3 regions of the Psychrobacillus sp. FSL H8-0483 genome follow, and region 1 is predicted to be linked to each of the others. Evidence: riboswitches for the same ligand, from Rfam matches in the RefSeq annotation. Region 1 holds a riboswitch; each other region holds the start of a gene.

What was found. Region 1 has a riboswitch for thiamine pyrophosphate ahead of thiT (energy-coupled thiamine transporter ThiT). Riboswitches for the same ligand answer to the same signal wherever they lie in the genome.
Region 2: it holds a riboswitch for thiamine pyrophosphate, as region 1 does, so the genes downstream of both, MHB48_RS11205 (ABC transporter substrate-binding protein) here and thiT (energy-coupled thiamine transporter ThiT) in region 1, are expected to answer to the same signal.
Region 3: it holds a riboswitch for thiamine pyrophosphate, as region 1 does, so the genes downstream of both, MHB48_RS01160 (YkoF family thiamine/hydroxymethylpyrimidine-binding protein) here and thiT (energy-coupled thiamine transporter ThiT) in region 1, are expected to answer to the same signal.

What each region holds. Positions count from the first base shown of each region.
Region 1 covers NZ_CP152052.1:3,398,053-3,404,751, forward strand. The annotation lists gene MHB48_RS16590 (M3 family oligoendopeptidase) at 1-989, opposite strand, end outside; gene MHB48_RS16595 (tryptophan-rich sensory protein) at 1,145-1,873, shown strand; gene map (type I methionyl aminopeptidase) at 1,895-2,644, opposite strand; gene thiT (energy-coupled thiamine transporter ThiT) at 2,692-3,273, opposite strand; TPP riboswitch at 3,336-3,427, opposite strand; gene MHB48_RS16610 (M20/M25/M40 family metallo-hydrolase) at 3,531-4,595, shown strand; gene MHB48_RS16615 (DUF4870 domain-containing protein) at 4,652-4,987, shown strand; gene MHB48_RS16620 (hypothetical protein) at 5,051-5,149, shown strand; gene MHB48_RS16625 (SGNH/GDSL hydrolase family protein) at 5,569-6,438, opposite strand; gene MHB48_RS16630 (aminopeptidase) at 6,452-6,699, opposite strand, start outside.
Region 2 covers NZ_CP152052.1:2,363,322-2,370,020, forward strand. The annotation lists gene MHB48_RS11195 (methyl-accepting chemotaxis protein) at 5-2,107, opposite strand; gene MHB48_RS11200 (GNAT family protein) at 2,604-3,134, shown strand; TPP riboswitch at 3,468-3,577, shown strand; gene MHB48_RS11205 (ABC transporter substrate-binding protein) at 3,652-4,653, shown strand; gene MHB48_RS11210 (thiamine-binding protein) at 4,665-4,955, shown strand; gene MHB48_RS11215 (ABC transporter permease) at 4,955-5,722, shown strand; gene MHB48_RS11220 (ABC transporter ATP-binding protein) at 5,719-6,459, shown strand; gene MHB48_RS11225 (TatD family hydrolase) at 6,465-6,699, shown strand, end outside.
Region 3 covers NZ_CP152052.1:221,988-228,686, forward strand. The annotation lists gene MHB48_RS01140 (DUF1697 domain-containing protein) at 1-319, opposite strand, end outside; gene MHB48_RS01145 (energy-coupling factor transporter transmembrane component T) at 350-1,078, opposite strand; gene MHB48_RS01150 (ABC transporter ATP-binding protein) at 1,092-2,495, opposite strand; gene MHB48_RS01155 (ECF transporter S component) at 2,455-3,036, opposite strand; gene MHB48_RS01160 (YkoF family thiamine/hydroxymethylpyrimidine-binding protein) at 3,038-3,619, opposite strand; TPP riboswitch at 3,698-3,805, opposite strand; gene MHB48_RS01165 (D-glycerate dehydrogenase) at 3,929-4,888, shown strand; gene MHB48_RS01170 (hypothetical protein) at 4,947-6,023, opposite strand; gene MHB48_RS01175 (response regulator transcription factor) at 6,475-6,699, opposite strand, start outside.

The sequences.
Region 1 (6,699 bases):
AATTCTTTAAAATGCTTTAAAATAAACGCTGCTCCTTGTTGGAAGTCCATCTTCTCTGTTGACGCACTCACTGGCGCATCTAAGTCATACCAATGCATACCATCCTCGCCTAGCATAGCCGATTTTTTATTTAAATATTCGACAAATGGTCCTTTATTTTTGGAAATAGCTCCCCACATTGCATCCAGTGTTTCTTGTTTCATACGGTTTATTTGAAGTGGTTCTTGTAAGACAGAATCCCAACCTCTTTTTTCATAAATAGCTAATCGGAAACCGGCTAAGTGATTTAGCGTTTTTGCAAAGAACTCCTCTTTTTCAGTCCATGCAGCTTCTAACGCTTCGAAAGATTCCTGGCGAATTGTTGCATCTTCATGAGAGCTTAAGTTATTTGCTTGACCAACAGAAAGCTCTTTCTTTTCTCCATCAATCGTTAATTTGATACGAATATCACCAACAAGTAAATCATATAGTTGACCCCAAGCGTGATAGCCATCCACACCAAGTGTAGTAATCATATCTTCTTCTTTTTCTGAAAGCATTTTCTTTGCTTCTTCTCTCCATTCATTTAATACAAAAGCAAATGCCGAGAGTTCTTCTGTTTGCAGTAATTCTTGCCATATTGTTTCTTCCGTCTTACTAAAGACTTGTTGAATAACAAGCATTTGGGAAGAAAATTTTGCATACATGGAACCAACTTCTCCTTGCAGTAATGCAGCTTTTTTATCCGTTGTATCTTGAGCCAAGAAACAGCCAATTACTGCTCCTCCTTCAGACAAATTCAACGCAATATCCTTCACTTCGTTTATTATATTTTCAATTTGGTGTACATCTTTTACGGAAGTTGGTACAGAGAGTTCTTGTAGTATACTTTCGAAAGCAGTCAATTTAGCTTTCACTTCATCTAAATGTGTGCGAAGGGCAGGTGAACTACTCCCTCCTTTGAAAAAACGGTCTAAGTCCCATACTAGTGGATAAGCTTGTTCAAGCATGTGGATATTCCTCCTATAAAGATAGTTTAGAAGTCTATTATATCATGTTTTGTATAATTAGAATTATTCTGTTTTTAGTCACATAACATTCATAATTGTCATTTGTAGTAGGGATATTTCAAAGGTATACTTATTAAATAGAAGGAGGGGAATCCATGGTAAAGATCATACTTTTGATTTTCAGTTTTATCTCTACTGTTACTGTGAATATACTCGCAGACACACTTCCTATAAACAATCAAACCTCTGAGGCTATATCAAATAGAATACCTGCATTATTCACGCCAGCTAATTATGCATTTTCCATTTTGATTCTTATCTATATCTTATTAGCATTTTGGTTATGGAATGTCATTCGTGAGTATAGAATTACGTCCAAAATTCCATGGAATCGCGTGTTATTATTCGTTGCTAGTTGTATTTTTAATATTGCGTGGATCTTTTTCTGGCATTATGAACTATTTAGTTATTCTCTCATTACGATCATTGCCTTACTTTGGACTTTTTTTATTCTTTATATGACTTATTCTACAGAAGAAGAAAACTGGAAGAGTAGAGTACCTATTTCTATTTACTTAGGTTGGACTTTTGTTGCTACAATTACCAATCTTGACTTTGTTTTAACCTATTATGAGTTTGGTGGATTTGGAATGACGACATCACTATGGGTTGTTATTTTCATGACCATAGCTACAGCCATCGCTCTTCATTTCCGCTATCATTACAATGATCGGGCTATTGTCCTCGTTTTCATCTGGGCTTTTATTGGAATTGCTGCTCGTCACAAATTTGATGATTTATTAATTACATCGGCTTCTTTATTCTTAAGTAGTGTACTCCTAGTAGGAATATTAGTTATCAAAAAAACGCCTTCGAAACGTTAAAGTTCGAAGGCGTTTTTCTATTTAATCTAATTTTGTTAATAAAATCGGAGCTTCTTTTGTAACGATAATCGTGTGCTCAATTTGCGCAACTAATGATTTATCTGGTGTTACAAATGTCCAGCCATCTCCCGATTCGACAATATGCTCTGCTTTTTCAGAGATAAAAGGCTCTACTGCAAGTACCATGCCCTCTTTTAAAATCGTCGGATCCCAAGCATCGTAGTAATTCAAAACATGCTGAGGTGCTTCATGTAGGGATTTCCCAATTCCATGACCAGTTAGATTCATGATTACATGCAAACCATTATCCTTCGCTTCTCTTGCAACAGCTTTCCCGATTTGATTTAAACGGGCACCTGCTTTTACTTTTAACATCGCACGATTAAATGCACTCTCTGCTACTGCACATAATTTTTCTTTTTCCGGATAACCTTCTCCAACGACAAAAGAAATACCTGTATCTGCAAAATACCCATCCAAAGAACCTGATACATCAATATTAACCATATCGCCTTCTTTAATAACACGTGAACCTGGAATACCATGTGCCACTTCTTCGTTCACACTAATACAAGTATATCCTGGGAAATCATATTCTCCCATAGGTCCTGAAATCGCGCCATTTTCTTTGAAGAGCTTGCCACCGATTTCATCGATTTCTTTAGTTGTGATACCAGGTTTAGTTGCAGCTTTCATTACGTCTCGAACTTCCGCAACAATACGCCCTATTTTTTTTAACGCCTCTAACTCTTCATTTGTTTGTACAATCATCTTATAAGATCCCTTCTTCACTTAACTGTACAATAATCATATCATATTTATGCTTTATTCGGCAGTACAAGGCGTGGAGCTTTTACAAACAAAATCACACAGATAAATGCCGCCAGTAAAAATACTGGAATCATATAGGTAGAATTATATATTAGCGAATATAAAATTACATTTTGATCACCAGCAAATTCTCCAAAGAACAGTATTCCAGAAAGTACATGTGCAAGGTAACGAAGAAATGCTGCAATGAATGCCCCAGTAATTACAGCAGTAGCCATCTTCATCTTATCCTTCTGTTCAAACGCTTTCATAAATGCAGGTCTTAATAATCCAGCAAATCCTGCTACCATAAATGCAATAAAGTAGTCAATTGCTACTTGTATAATAACGATTTCAAATGACAACGGTGCAGCATAAAAACGCCCTGTAACTACTTGTAGTAATCCAATTAAAAAACCAGTAATAAGGCCAGCTACTATTCCACGACGAAAAGCTATTAATATAACTGGAACAAGTACAAAGGTAACAGTCCCACCTTGTGGCATTCCAAATCCTAACATATCTAATACATATCCAAGTGCTGCAAAAATAGCTATTTCCACCAATAACAATACACGTTGATTTTTCATTGTAATCTCCTTTTTTGACCACAAAAAAACGACACCGGGATAGACCCAGACATCGCGCGATTGTCAGTTTCCATCCACATCCCTACGCAAGCATGAACTTACAGGTTCTAAGGGTACTATCTCAGCCGCTTAAGCGACGCCCCTTGTGGTTATGAATTATTTAGTTCGAGTTCATTGTAGCTGAATGAAGTAAGCAATGCAACCCCTTATGTTATCATTGTAATAATATTGGGAATTTAATATAAGGGGTGTTTGGAATGATTAACTTATTGAAAAATCTAATTCGCATAAAGAGTGACGACGTACAAGGAGCAAACGAAGCACTATTATTTTGTAAAGCATGGCTCGAGGAAAGAGAAATCGTTCCAATAATATATGAGCATGAATCTCAGCTTATGCTTATTGCGGAGATAGGAAGCGGTGACGAATGTATCGTTTGGAATGGTCATGTGGATGTAGTCCCTGGAAATCCAACACAATTTCAACCATATGTAGAGGGAGATTATTTATATGGACGTGGCTCTGCAGATATGAAAGCTGGGGTAGCTGCTATGATGGATGCATTTTATGAGCTCTCCAAAAATCCTCTGAAGTTATCCAAAAAAATTCAACTTCATCTAGTAACAGATGAAGAAACAGGCGGAAATACTTCTCACTATCTAGTAAGCAAAGGTTATAACGGTAATTTTGTTATTTGCGGAGAGCCTACGCATTTACATATCGGACTTCAAGCAAAAGGGATTATACAATTAGATATCGTGCTTAAAGGAAAATCCAGTCATGGAAGTCGTCCTTGGGAAGGGGTCAATGCAATTGAAAAAGCATTTGCATTTGATCAAGAAATGCGAAAACTATCCTTTTTAACGGCAAGTAGTGCGTTTTATGATTATCCCTCACTAAATTTGGCAAAAATACATGCAGGAGACCGTTATAATGTTGTTCCAGATAAATGTGTACTAAGCTATGACATTCGCTATGTTCCAGGACAAAATCAAGATGCTATTATTGATGAGATACAAAATGCTGCTAATCATTTTTTTGAAAGTGAAGTGGTTATTCATTCTACTGCTCCTGCAGTAACGACAGAGGATAATAATAGCTATGTAGAAAAGCTACAAGGCATTACTTCTAAAATTATGGACAGACCTACTAATCTATTTGGGCAGCATGGTTCAGCGGATACTCGTTTCTATGCAGAGCAAGGTGCTGGTGCAATTGAGTTTGGACCAAGCGGAGCAGATTGGCATGGAGAAAATGAATATGTGTCTATTTCTTCAGTGGAAAAATATAAGAACATCTTAGTTTCTTTTGCGTTAGCATGAAACTATCAATGCCCGTATATATAGTAAATCACAAGCTAGAAAGGAGATTTATTTGAATGAATAACAACAAATTACTAAGCGCACTATCTTATTTTAGTGTACTATTTGCGCCATTTATACTTCCCATCATTGTTTATTTTATTACACAAGAAAAAGAAGTAAAGTATCATGCGAAAAAGTCATTAATCTCACATGTTGTCCCAGTTATTCTCCTTATTATTTTATTTATAAGTATATTTGCAAACTTTTTCCCATTATTTAATGCTCTACCGTATGAAGAACCTTCATTATGGACAGTATCCGCACCGATATTATTTATTTTCTTGTATATGATTGTTTATATAATCATTCTCATATGGAACATTATTCAAGGCATTAAAGTGTTACGATAATGTTTATTCATATGTAATTGAGGGAATAAAATAATATAGAGATTTAAACGAGGAGCGATAGCAATGAAAGTAAAAAACTTAGTTAAAATTGCGATTAAATGGGCACCAATTGTGTATCCGATCGTTCGTAAAGTATTAAAATCTAAAAAAACGGTAAAATAAAAAAGCGCTAATCAATATGTATCTTACACGGAATAAAGTATAGTTGATTTCCGCTATAGGCGGACGCTTTCCGCGGGGTGAGCGATAAGCCATCACCGCCGCTATGCGTCGTTTGTGATGTCTTATCTGTCTCACTCATCCCGCTGGAGTCGCCGCCTGCCGCTTCAATCAACAAAGTAATAAATGTTCGTAATTGAATGACAAAGTACTATTTATAAAATTAACTCAGTTATCAACTTATTAGAGGGTTTTTCGGAGCAACTTGTTCTAATGGTTTCGGGAATGCTTAGTGCAGACTCTTCCACTTCATTACCGAAAGGTCCTAACAGACTAATACTCTGCTTCCAATGTAATCCATTGGAGTTCTTATTCAATCAATAAAAAAGCTGTCTTCGGTTTATTGAAGACAGCTTTTTTGCTTAGATATATGCTTTTAATTCGGTTAATGATAAATAGTGATCAAGGCCTTCAATCTTCGAAACTGGAGATTTAGAGTCCTTTTTTTCTTTGTTTATTAGTTGCTCAAATGTTAAAGGATTTGGAGCTGGTAATTCATATGGATAGACTTGTAAGCCTTTATTGTATTGTGAAAAGAATGCATTTGCCATCAGACGGTAACCTTCCAATGAAGGATGAACATCAGCAGCATTTGGTAACAATTCTTTTGCTTGAGCTTCAAATATCTCTGCAACGGATATAAAAGTCGCACCATTTGCTTCTGCTTCCGCTTTTAAAATAGTATGCAATGTGTCTAACTCTTTACGCACGCCTTCCTGTTGGGACTCGTGAACATGTGGATAAGCAAAATAATAGCCCATTACATAGACTTTGGCTTTCGGTGCTATTACTTTTACTTCCTTAATGATTTCTTCTACATTTTTTCTAGCGCTATTCAATGCAAAATCTACAGGAACTTTTTGATAGGCAACTGAACCGTTTGATGGATTCACTTGTACAAGTCGAAGTAAATCATTGGCACCAACAGAAATGGTTACAAGCGTTGCATTTTTCAATAATTCTTTCGCTTCTTTCGTCCGAACAGTTGATAGCACATCTGCAGTTGTATAACCGGGAAATGCTAATGCTTTCGAATAGAGAGCAAGCTGATTAGAGCGAGTCAATTCTTGCGCAATTAAATCCGTATAACCAGCATCAATCGCACGATAAGGCGTTTGCCCTGCTGCTAATGAATCTCCAAGCGCAATATATACTTCCTTCCCTTTTGCTTCTGCTGACATAGTTGTAAATGGCAGCAACGAGATAACCAGTAAGACAATCCACTTCTTCATGCAGATCAACTCCTTAAAATGCCCATGCACCTTTACAAAATATAGGCTCTATTGTTCCGTCTTCTAATTCACCCATTATATCCATGAGAGCACTACCAATCATAAAATCTTCATGTACAATCGATGTATTGATACCTAGTTGTTCAAGTTCTGTATGAGATAAACCACGAGCACCTTCTACACATGTAGGATAAGCTTCACCTATAGCAAAATGGTTAGATGCATTTTCATCAAATAACGTGTTAAAGAATAATACGTTGG
Region 2 (6,699 bases), 1.0 Mb from region 1:
CATATTAAGAGAGCTTAAATCGATTAACAACTTCTTGTAACTCTTGTGCAATCTTGTTCATATGATTGATAGAATCTGCCACTCTCTCTAATTCTGCTTGCTGATCTGCAGCTGAAGCACTTACCTCTTCCGCTGAAGCAGCTGTTTCTTCTGATATAGCTGAAATACTTTGAATTGAAGTCATTGCTTGATTTTTGTGTTCCAACATACTAGTGAGTTCAGAGACCAGCTCATTAATTGTAGCTTCAATTGCACTTGATAGCTCATGATTATCTTTAAAAGCAGATTCTGTGCTATGGACAGAGTCACTTTGTGCTTGCATTAATGCAACATTAGAAGCGATCACTGAAACTGTCTGTTTAGAATCCTCTAATATACTTTCCACGGTTTGCTTAATTACTTCCGTCTCAGCTCTTGACTGCTCTGCTAACTTTCTTACTTCCTCCGCTACTACTGCAAAACCTTTTCCATGCTCACCAGCACGAGCTGCTTCTATACTTGCATTAAGTGCAAGCAAATTTGTTTGCTCTGTAATACCTTGAATAGATGCAATTACTTGATTGATATTAGCTATGTTTGATGTTAATGATTCAATTTGTTGTTGAACCTTTTCATTCATTTCATTAGTTGCAGTATTATGTTCTCGTAAGGTTTCTACTTCTTTCATGCCTTTTTCAGTGGAAACTTTCGTTTTAGTCGATAATGTATCCATTTGAGAAGACAATGCTGTTAGTGCATCTATTTGGTCAGATAAATCAATCATTCGGTGATTCGTTTCCTCCGTGTCTTCTGATTGCTTAGAAGCACCTTGAGCAATTTCATTCGTTGCTAGCGAAACTTCTTGGCTAGACGCAACAATTTCGTCAAATGCTTCATTTACATAGCTAGACGATTTATTAAGAAGTGTGGAAGAATTAAAAACCGTATGTATTGCACTATTAGTTTTTTCTAACATATCGTTATAAGCTAAGGCAACTGCACCAATTTCATCTGATTTAATAAATTTATCGTCTACTTTTTTAGTCAAATCTCCGCCTGCTGCTGTTTCAATAGATTCTCGCAAAAATTTCAATGGCTTTAATTGATTGAATATAAACCATGCAGTCACAATTGCCATCAAAACTATCATTATAATTGCTGCTACAATTGTTAATAAAAGAATTTGATTGTATGTTTCTAAAATTTTTGATTTTGGTACAACTAATTGAACAGACCATGTATCATCTATTCCCTCTAGCATCATTGGTGCGAAGGCATTAAAAGATTTTTCTCCTAATTGCTCCGATTCTAAATACGTACTTACTGGCTTGCCACTTTCTAGTGTATTTTTAAAGGATGACCAATTAAGCGTATCCTGCATGTTTGTTCCATTTAACTTTTCGTTAGCACTATTTACTGTCAGCATTCCTTGTTCTGTAATGATTCCAGCATATCCACCTTCTGGCTTAATAGAGTTTGCCAAATCTGTTAGAAAATCAATAGACAAGTCAGCAGTTAGCACTCCAAAAAATGTTCCTGATGAGCTAAATAGTGGAACTGATATTGTTGTCATGGAAACAGTTTTTCCATTTACTTCATAATCATATGGTTCCGTAAGTACTGCTCTACCTTCTTTTTTGGGAATCCAGTACCAATCTCCATTTTCAGTGTCTTCATATCCTTCTAAAGAAGTTGTCGAAATCTCATTCCCATCTTTTGATAAGTAAGGAACAAAATGTTTACTGCTATCGATAAGATTCGAAGGAATGGTTGACTCTACTTTCGCTGAACCATTTTCTAGGATTGCTGCTACTCCTAGTAAATCCTCATTTTCAGCCAAATTTTTTTCAAGTATACTTAATACTTCTGCAGCTGATAATTCTCCATTCGACTGCATTGTTTCAAATATTCGTTTCGTTGTTTGTAATGTATCATTCGTTTTCTTAAAACGATCGCTCATCTTTTGAGCAGAAAATTGTGCATTTTGAAGTGTAGAAGTCTCCGAATCTTCTATACTTTTATTATACAAAATCACACTTGTTGTTACGGTGTAAGCAAGAAATAAAATGAAAAATAGCCCAATAATTAACCCTGATAACTTCCATGCAATACTTTTTGACCTTTTCACTACAAAAACACCCCTTTTTTCCTATCACCTTAATAATAATGCATAATAATTAGTCCTACAACAATAAAATATTTTTAATAAAGAGAATGAGGAAAGTAGCATAAGCTGCCCTTTAAGTGCAATATGCCATAAGCCAATTCCAGCGGACTTTGGACCAAACACTGGCCTTACTTACCGTGGAATTTTTAGAGGAGCTTGATGTGACTGCTTCACTTCAAGCTCCTCCTTTTTCGGTAATCTTATGTGCGAATGTTTGTCCGTCGCCCTCTTGGAATTTTAATTGTTATAATGTAATCGTAAAAGAAATGAATGAACTATTTGACTATAGAATGGTCGCTTTATCTATGTACTTTTTCAGTGGCCACTATAAAGAGGAAACCTATGCTGCTGTTCTTAACCAGGTACAGACTTTGGTATTGATCCTAAAAATAATTCTTGCAAGAATGTTGTAATAATGTGTAAACATTTATATGTTTGTATAAAAAGGAGTGGGAGAATGTTTCCTGTGTTAGAAACTGAAAGGTTAACCTTAAGAGAACTAATAGAAGACGATGCACAAGGGATATTGAATTGTTTTTCAAATGAAGATGTATTACGTTTCTATGGGCAAAATCCATTAACAAATATAGAACAAGTTAAAAATATTGTTAGGAATTTTTCAAATAACTATAAGGAAAAACAAGGGATTAAATGGGGAATTGAGATAAAAGGAACAGAAGGAATTATTGGTACGATTGGGTTCCATAATTGGTCTTCTGAACATAAGAGAGCGGAAATAGCTTATGCAATTTTCCCTGAACAATGGGGAAATGGGTATGCCACTGAAGCAGTTAAAAAAGTTATATCGTACGGATTTAATGAGCTAAATTTAACTCGAATAGGAGCTGTTGTTTTTACTGAAAATAAAGCATCCAATGTGTTGTTAGAAAAATTAGGATTTGAAAAAGAAGGGGTTCTTAGAAACTATATGTATCAAAATAATGTTCCGTATGATACGAACGTATACTCCTTACTTCCAACTAATTAGTGCAGTAATCTAATGATTTTCATTTAGAAAGATAGAGTGAGGCTCATTTAAATGCCTTGCTCTATCTTTTTTGATCATTACTTTTTCCCAGCCAGGAGTCCTCCGTTCCTTCCCTTCCACTTTTATCCTCGGCCCAGTATAACCTTTCTGGAGTTGCCATTTCATTCAAGTAGCTAAATTATCAAATTTCAATTCAATCTATATTTATTTGCCCGTGCCTTCCCTTCAAAAATAATCATTTCTTCTTTTCACCCCTCTCCACCAAATTTCCATATTTTTCACTAGTCAAAATAAAGGATTCTGTTATAATGAGTTTGGAATATAATTTAATAGTTAGAATTGTAGGGGGACCGGTGTTGCCGGTTGAGATTACATCCATAAGATGTTGACTCTTAGAACCTGATCTGGTTGATACCAGCGGAGGGAACATATTCTTGAACAATTAACTTTGTTTGCTTATATGCGCCCTAGGTTCTCCTCTAGGGTGCTTTTTATTATGTAAACAGGAGGATTAGAAATGAAAAAGTGGTTAATCGTATTATGTTCATTATTAATACTTGCAGGTTGTAGCAATCCGAAATCAGCATCGGAAACGGAAACGAAAAAGAAAGACACACACTCTCTTAAAAAGGTATCTGTCGTACTTGATTGGACACCAAACACGAATCATACCGGTTTATATGTGGCAAAAGAAAAAGGCTATTTTGAAGACGAAGGATTAGATGTGGACATCATTATGCCAGGTGATGCTGGAGCAGATCAGCTTGTGGCTTCAGGCAAATCTGAGTTTGGCATAAGCTATCAAGAATCAATCACACAGGCACGTATACAAGATGTTCCTCTTGTTTCCATAGCAGCCATCATTCAACATAATACATCTGGTTTTGCCTCACCAGCTGCGAAGAACATTGTTACACCAAAAGACTTTGTAGGTAAAACATATGGAGGCTGGGGATCACCAGTTGAAAAATCGGTTATTTCTTCCTTGATGCAAAAAGAAAATGCTGATGTAAATAAAGTCTCGTTTGTTAATATGGGAGATACTGATTTCTTTACAGCTGTGAAACGAGACATCGATTTCGCATGGATTTATTATGGTTGGACTGGTGTAGAGGCAGAGATGCGTGGAGAAAAACTCAATATGGTCTACTTAACAGACTACTCTGATAAACTTGATTATTACACGCCAGTTCTCGCAACTAATGAAAATATGATTAAAGAAAACCCAGATACAGTAAAAGCTTTTGTAAAAGCTGTATCCAAGGGGTATGAATTTGCTATTAAAAATCCATCCGATGCTGCCGACATTTTAATTAAAGAAGTGCCTGAATTGGATCCAAAGCTTGTTAAAAAAAGTCAAGAATGGCTAGCCTCTAAATATCAAGATGATGCACCAAGATGGGGCGAGCAAAAACAAATAGTATGGGAAAATTATGCTTCGTGGATGTTTGACAATGGGCTGCTTGAGAAAAAGCTTGATGCCCAAAAAGCATTTACAAATGAATTTTTACCACAATAAGGGGTTATAATATGACAAATTCACTGATCAGTATTCAAATCATACCAAAAACAAAAAATGGAGAAAGTGTTATTCCGTATGTTGATGAAGCAATCCGAGTGATACAAGAGTCCGGGGTAAAATTTGAGGTACATCCTCTCGAAACAACAATGGAAGGCGATTTACAGCAATTACTTCAGGTTATCACGAAAATGAACGATCGCATGATTGAGATGGGAAGCAGTAACGTTATCTCCCAAATAAAAGTATTGTACCAGCCATCAGGCATCTTAATGGATCAACTTACGGAGAAATATAGATAATGATGAAAATCGTATCGAAAGGGTGGAGACCATTACTGGTTCTCCTCCTTTTATTCATTGTATGGGAAACGATTGTGATTAAATTTAGAATTCCTAGTTGGCTCTTACCCTCTCCGACAAAAATATTTTATGAAGGTTTCGATGGTTGGTCCAATTTTTACCCACATTTATTATCAACCATCAAACTATCCTTACTCGGATTTGCACTAGGTTTACTAATCGGTTTACTTACGGCTATTTTATTGCACTTGTTCCCTTTCATTCGGGAATCGATTTATCCGTTACTAATCATCTCACAAAACATTCCAATTATTGTATTGGCCCCTCTTTTAGTGATTTGGTTTGGCTTTGGATTATTACCAAAAATAATCGTCATCACGCTCGTTTGCTTTTTTCCAATCACGGTTGCCGCATTAGATGGTTTTAAGCAAACTTCCAATGAATTAAAGCATTACATGATTATGGCAGGTGCGTCGAAAAAGCAATTATTTTGGAAGCTAGAGCTTCCCTATGCACTTCCTTCACTATTTTCAGGTTTGAAAATATCCGCAACCTACAGTGTTATGGGGGCAGTTATTTCTGAATGGCTTGGAGCGAAGGATGGTATCGGTGTTTATATGACCCTCGCCTCCTCATCCTTTCGAACAGATAGAGTATTTGTGGCCATATTTGCTATTGTGACATTAAGTTTATTATTTTTTTCTTTAATTGTTCTTATTGAGCGCTGGCTTGTTCGGTGGCAGTTGAAAGGGGCGAAATGGAAGTGAGTCATCTTACGGTTTCCAATATTTCTATGCAATTTGACAAAAATGAAGTTATCAAGAATCTCGCATTCACAGTTGAAGAGAATGAGTTTGTTTCGATTATTGGGCCGTCAGGTAGTGGGAAAAGTACTATTTTCAGTCTTATCGGAGGAATCCTCTCACCAGATAAAGGCACCATTCACTTAGATCATCAAGTCATTAACGGGAAACGGGGGTTTATTAGCTATATGCCACAAACCCCTTCTCTCCTTCCTTGGAGAACGATTCTTGAAAATGTATTACTAGGGCAAGAACTTCAAGGAAAAACAGAAAAAGAAGCAGCATTAGAAATGATCGATATCGCAGGATTAACGGGTTATGAAAATGCGTATCCTCATGAATTATCAGGTGGTATGAAGCAAAGGGCTTCCTTTATTCGAGCATTATTAAGTCCACAATCCATCATTTGCTTGGACGAACCTTTTTCTGCCTTAGATGAATTAACACGGCTTGATATGCAAAAATGGCTTTTATCTATTTGGGAAGAACATCGAAGAACTATCCTTTTTGTGACACATAATATTGAAGAAGCATTATTTCTATCTGACCGAATTATTGTTTTATCCAATAAACCTTCTCAAGTGGCAGCCGAATTTCACGTTCCTTTTTCACGTCCAAGAGAGGAAAGTCTATATCTAGAAGACGAGTTCTTAGAATGGAAAAGGAAAATTTACTATTCCCTCAAAAAAACAGGAGAGTGATTAAGTTGCTAAAAATGATTGATGCACATATTCACTTAGATCATTATAACGATCAAGAAATAAAGGATATCATTGAAAGGGACTCATCTTTAGAAGCACTAATATCCGTTTCTTTTGATTTAGACTCAAGTAAAAAAAATAAAGAGCTTGCCAAAATATTCTCAAAGGTGAAGCCTGCTTTTGGCTATCATCCTGAGCAAACGCCCCCTACGGAGAAGCAAATGGATGAACTTTTCAGTT
Region 3 (6,699 bases), 960 kb from region 1:
CTTGCTGTTCATCCGTAATTTCTTGCGCTAGAAACATGACATATACCTGATCCTTTAAGAAAATTGGGTGCTGTTGAATCTCTTCTAATTCTTCGTTCGAACGGACAACAACCGGTATGTCAAAGCCATAAGTGTCACGTAGCGAATTCTCCATTTGCTGAACATCATAGGTTTCATCATCAAAAATAACATTTCCAGTTTGTATGTAAGTCCGTACATTCTCATAGCCCATATCTTTAAAGAGGGCCTTCAATGACTTCATATCCACTTTATTTTTAGCACCAAGATTAATTCCACGAAGTAAAGCAACAAATGACAACCTCACCACTCCCATGTGTTCTAACTATAACTAGTATAAACCAAACCACAAGTGATTCGTACAGCTTAATATTAATACGAATAAAAACATAACTGACATAGCTAAGTCCACTTTACCTATAGAAATGACATGGTAATAGCTACTTCTTCGCTCTCCTATAAATCCCCGAGCCTCCATCGCAAATGCTGCACGTTCTGCTTTTCGAACAGCACCAGCAAGCATAGGAATCAATACTCGCCGAATGCCAAGCAAACGCTGCAAAGCATTTTTCTCTCTAGCTACTCCTCGTAAGCGTTGTGCTTGCCCGATTTGCACAAATTCATCCTTCAAAACAGGTAAAAATTGATAGCCGACCATCACACCATATGCGATTTTTGGTGATAGCTTCAATTGTTGCATTAAACTCAAGATGAACGTAACAGGGTTCGTTGTTAACGCGAACAATAAAGACAGGCTAGAAAATGCTAACACGCGAAAACTTAACGAAAGTGCATGATCCAACTGCGATACAGTAATTTCCAATCTCCCCAAAGTCCAAATAACAGTACCAGATTGAGCTTCTGCAAAAACAAGTGTGGTCCAAAAATAACCAAAAGCCGTAATGAAAAATGGAAGCATAAACAAAAACCATTTCTTCCAATTAATATGACTAAACAACAGTTGCAGCAAAAGCACACCAATCCAGAACACAAGCGGTGTCCAAGGATCAAAAAAGAACGCCATCGTAAACATACAAACGGTAATCAATAAAAACTTCACCGAAGGATTCATCCTATGCAAAGCATTTTTCACTACTCAACAATCCTTTCGGAGGAAGTAAATGATGATTTAATAATAATTGCTCGTCGCCCCAAACAGCATCTGCTTCAAACTTCCCGGTCAACCGACCATTATCCATCAATAAAATCGAATCAGCCAAACAATAAGCAAATTCCATATCATGCGTAACGATTAAAAAAGTTGTTCCAGCTCGGGCTCGCTCATCAATTAGTTGGAATAACTCGAAAAGCGCTGCTGCATCCTGACCAGAAGTGGGTTCATCCATTAAAATCACTTCACGCCCATCACAGAGCATTGCTGCAACGGCCACACGACGCTTTTGTCCGTGACTAACCGCAAAAGGATGTGCCGTCGCAATAGGTATGAGCTTCAGCCGAGCTAACATTTCGTCCACATCACTTCCGCCACCATATGCCACCTCATCACGTACATTTTGGGTGAGAAATAAAAACTCTGGTGATTGTGGTACATAGCCTAAAAACTTAGGTTTAACAGTACCACTTGAGGGGATTAGCTGGCATAATGCCTTTAATAATGTAGACTTTCCGCTTCCATTTGAACCGGCAAGCACGGTTATTTCACCACGATTTAACGTAAAATTAGTTTCTTGCAAGAAGATCTTTGCTTGTACTTTATGAACGACAAGCGAAGTATTTTCTTGTTTCGTGCTATTCCGTTTTTCTATAGTAGAAGCAATCTCCGTTTGATTTAACGATATGCTTCTTTCAAAAAAATCTCCCCAGATATCCAATCGATGCTCAATAGCAACAACGGTCATTGCTCGTTTTTTCTGCAACCTATCCAACCAATTCACATATTTCTTTGCAGTATATGGATCTAAATGCGCAAGTGGCTCATCTAGTAACAAAACCTCTGGATTCATAATCAGTGCACAGGCAGTAGCAATTCGTTGTTTTTGACCGCCAGATAGCTGCTGAATAACTGCATGACGAAACTCGCTTAAGTCCGTTAAAACCAACACTTCGCATATTCTTTTGTCCATTTCTTCTCTTGGGACGTGTAAATTTTCTAGTGTAAAAGCTAGCTCTTCTTCTACCGTCTGCATGCAAAACTGTGCATCGGGATCCTGAAACACAGTCGCTACCCTGTGATTTATTTCTCCAGGAACGAACGACAAACTATCCTGTCCAAACAATTTTACGGAACCAGACAAAACACCATCGCAGTTATCAGGATACAAGCGATTACACAAATAAAGTAACGTCGTTTTTCCGCAACCACTAGGTCCAGTGATGACCACACGTTCACCACGCTGAATAGAAAAGGAGAAATCCTCCAATATCCATTTCTCCTCATCTGGATAACGAAAACTTACCTGTTCAAAATGGATGACATCATGCACGAACATCACCTTTTTTAGGACGTGAAATTGCATAGCCTCTTAGCGACCCAGTCGCAAGCAATCCGTCGGCAATCCCTTTTCCGCCAACACCTGCAAGTAAAGCTCCACTCAAAATTCGAATACCTAACATGAGCGCGACATAACCAGTACTATACACCGTAAATCCACCTAACAAGTACCCGTAGACAAAGCTAAATAACGATGATCCAACACCAGCTAGCATCAATACCCACAGATCAAAGCGTTTATAACGAGTTGCAGCAAATACGGCCTCGGCACCTAAACCTTGGATAACTCCTGAAAGTATTAACCTCGGACCAACTGCATTTCCAAGCAACACTTCAATAGCCGCTGCAATCGTTTCTGAAATCACCGCCGCACCAGGCTTGCGAATAATATACATACAAATAATCGATACGATAAACCAGATGCCGAAAATCCATTCATACGCAATTGGCCCAATAAAACCTGCCCAAATATTCCCGACATGTAAGAATAGTAGATACACGATTCCAAACACGGCTGCAAATAAAGACATGAGTACAATCTCTTTTAACTTCCAAGATTTCAACATATTAAAGACCTCCGTGCGAAGGACTATTTATACTCATCGAAACCGTCATCACTAAATGCTTATGTTCTTCTGAGCGGGCATGCGTAAATGTCTCTTCATAAAATGCAAACACGTCATGAATATCGCCGTGAATACCACTTGCATAGTGCATGGAATCATTGAAAACACCACGCTCCTTCGCACGATCTACTTCTCGGTAAATAATGTCCATATAATTTTGATTATTCATCGGATAAAGTGCAAATTGGGAAGACACGTATTGCTTTGTCATATCTTTATTCGCTACTTCATCTCCTTTGTCTAAATATACATCTCCGGCTGTATCACCAGGACAACCCGCAGAAAATGTACCAGATAACGCAATGTGCACGCCAGTCTTGGCAGCGTGCAACGTGATTGCCTTTGCCACATTAAACACATGTACTTGCTTCCCTCGAATTACTGTGGATACGTCATCTGTATGCATCCATACATTCGTCGTATCCGTATCTTGAAGTGCTCCTTTAATGACGGAAATAAAATCATTGGTCATCGGATGTAACGAAAAACGAAATCCGACGATTGGGCTTAAACCACATTGCATCATAAAACCTCCTAAATTTTTTCATAAAAAAAGACCACATCCGTGAAGATGCAGCCACTTATCCAATATAAAAAAATTCGGAAAGTCACTGCACTTCCTCACGCAGGTATTATCCTGATCGAGTAATAAGGGATCGGAGCTAAAAAGCTCTCATCACAGCCAAAGTGGGCACCCCTAGTGCAGAAAACGGTATGTAGTTTTTTTAATGTGCCCCCAGTATACCCTACGAAATTAGCATTGTAAATGCAGTTGCAAAATTTCATACTTTCGTCCATGCTTAAGCTATCAGAATATTTGGAGGTTACAAATTTGAAAAAAATATTAATTACGCGCAAATTACCAGATGAAGTTGTGAACCCATTAAGGGAAAAATTTGAAGTAAAGATGTGGCATAGTGATGATGTGCAAATGACTTATGAGGAGTTAAAGTTAGAAGCAAAAGATGCTCATGCAATTTGGACTATGCTTTCTGATAAATTGGATCGAGCACTTATTGAAAGTTTGCCAAATTTAAAATTGATTAGTAATTTAGGGGTTGGATACAATAATATCGATGTTGACGCAGCAAAAGAGCATGGAATTATCGTAACAAATACTCCAGGAGTTTTAACAGAAACTACTGCAGATTTAACATTTTCTTTACTTCTAGCTACTGCTCGTCGTGTAATGGAGGCAGAACGTGATCTTCGTGCAGGTAAGTGGAAGTCACGGTCACCAATGCAGTATACAGGGATGGATGTTTTTGGTGCAACCCTTGGTATCATTGGAATGGGGAGAATCGGAGAAGCCGTTGCAAGGCGTGCAAAAGGTTTTGATATGAATGTTCTTTACCATAATCGAACAAGAAAAATGGAATCCGAAGAAAAGTACGGTTTTACGTATGCAGAATTAGATACATTGCTGAAGGAATCAGATTTCATCGTTCTGTTAACGCCATTAACACCTGAAACGAAGGGATTAATTGCAGAACGTGAACTAGAATTGATGAAAGAAACCGCTGCAATCATTAATGTTGCGCGTGGTGGAGTCATTGACGAACAAGCCCTATACGAAGCATTAACGACAAATAAAATCTGGGCTGCTGGTCTAGATGTATTCGAAGTGGAACCAGTTCCTTTAGACCACCCATTACTCACATTACCGAATGTTACTGTGCTACCGCATATCGGAAGTGCAACCATCCGTACGAGAATTGCTATGATGCAAATGAATGCTGACGATATTGAAGCAGTTTTGGAGAATAAAGAGCCAGAGAATAGAGTAGTATAAAAAATACCAGATCAGAGCTATTTCCATTTCTCTGATCTGGTATTTCGTTGTTCTTATATTATTTAGTCACTAAGGATACATCACTTGCTGTAGCCCAATCGTTCATTGGAACCACAATATATGTTGCACCGGGCTTTAATGTATTGTCTTTAACATCAAAGATACCAACTGCACCTTTACGAGAAGAGAAGCGATATTGTGCTTGAATCTTGCTTCCATCTTCAGCTTGTAATTCTACGCTTCGACCTGCAAGTAATTCCATACCAGGATCTTTATCTAATGTTAATTGGAATGATTTATCATCAATTGCTTCTGCTGATTTGACTGTCAACGGAGCAATCTCTTTCGTTTCGAAGGTTGGATTTTTAATTGTTGCCCAATCAGATGACACAGTATATGTTGTACCAGGTGTTAAAGTTTGTCCTTCTGATAAACGGAATTTTGGTGCTTGTCTACCATCTGCTGCTTGGGTAAAGGGTACATAATTCGCTGTAATTTCTTCTCCATTATCTGCTGTAATTAATACTGTACGATCTCGTAAAGAAGATATCACTTGATATTGGTTTCCATTGTCATCTTTATTTTCGTCATCTACTTGAAAAGAAAGATCACCTCTACCGGCCTTATATGCTTCAATAATATTCGCATAATCTGTTACGCCATCTTCCTTAAAAGATTCAATTTCAAACGTATCGTTTGTAACTTGTTTGGTTTGGCTTAAATTAATTTTTTCTTCACTTGCTTCAAAGGATTGTTTTTCTCCATTTTTATAGATAACAGTATAAGTTGTTCCTGGTTTTTGTATGGTAACAGGAATAATATATGTGCTTTCCGAACCGATTTTTAATCTAGGAACATTGACTAAGCTTAACTCATGATCAAATTCAAAGTTTTTCTTTATTATATCCAGATTATCTGGATTAACGTCTTCTTCCAATAATGGCGTAGAGAATGTTATTTGTAATGTCATCGCATTTAACGCTTGTAAATCCGAGATTTGTGCTTCGTTTTGTGTTTCCTTTTGAGGTTGTTCTTGTTTTTGTTCACTTTGATTGTTTTGTGTTTCCGTATTACAACCTGTTATTGCTAATGTCAATCCAAGTAGTATAGGTGATAATAATTTTGCTTTTTTCATGATGACATCTCCTCAGTTTAGTTGTGTGTTGCTATTTGTAGACTTGTTATTCCTAAAAACTATATTAGTCCTAAATCCTAAAATCTAACTAATCAATTTCTTAAAAAAGGATAAACTTTTTAATAACATTTCTTAATATAAATAAAAAAATGGGGCTGTCCAATAAGTCCATAAATTGAAGCAGGTGTAAAAAAAGAGTCTTTTCTACACCTGTTTTTTGTATACTTTTTATTAAAACTACTATTTTTTGTAGGCAATTAATTGTAGTGAAAGACGGTGACTCCAGCGGGAATAGCATGAGCTGAAGGCCCCGCAGGAGCGAAAGCGACGAGGAGACTGAAGCCATGCCCGCGGAAAGCGTCCGTCTGGAACGGAAATCAATACATTGGAAAAGGGACCATCTCTCAGTCAATGTATGACTTTAGAGACAGCCCCTGGTAAAGCTTATTATTTAAACATTAAAGCGATATCCGGCTCCCCAAACGGTTTCTAGTAATTTCGGATGAGCAGGTTCTCTTTCAATTTTGCTACGTAATTTTCCAATATGGACGGTTACAGTAGAAACATCTGCAGCTGACTCAAAACCCCAGATGTTTTCATAAAGTTGCTCTTTGCTCAACACTTGGTTTGGGTGCATTACAAGAAAAACGAACAAATCGAATTCTTTTGTTGTAAA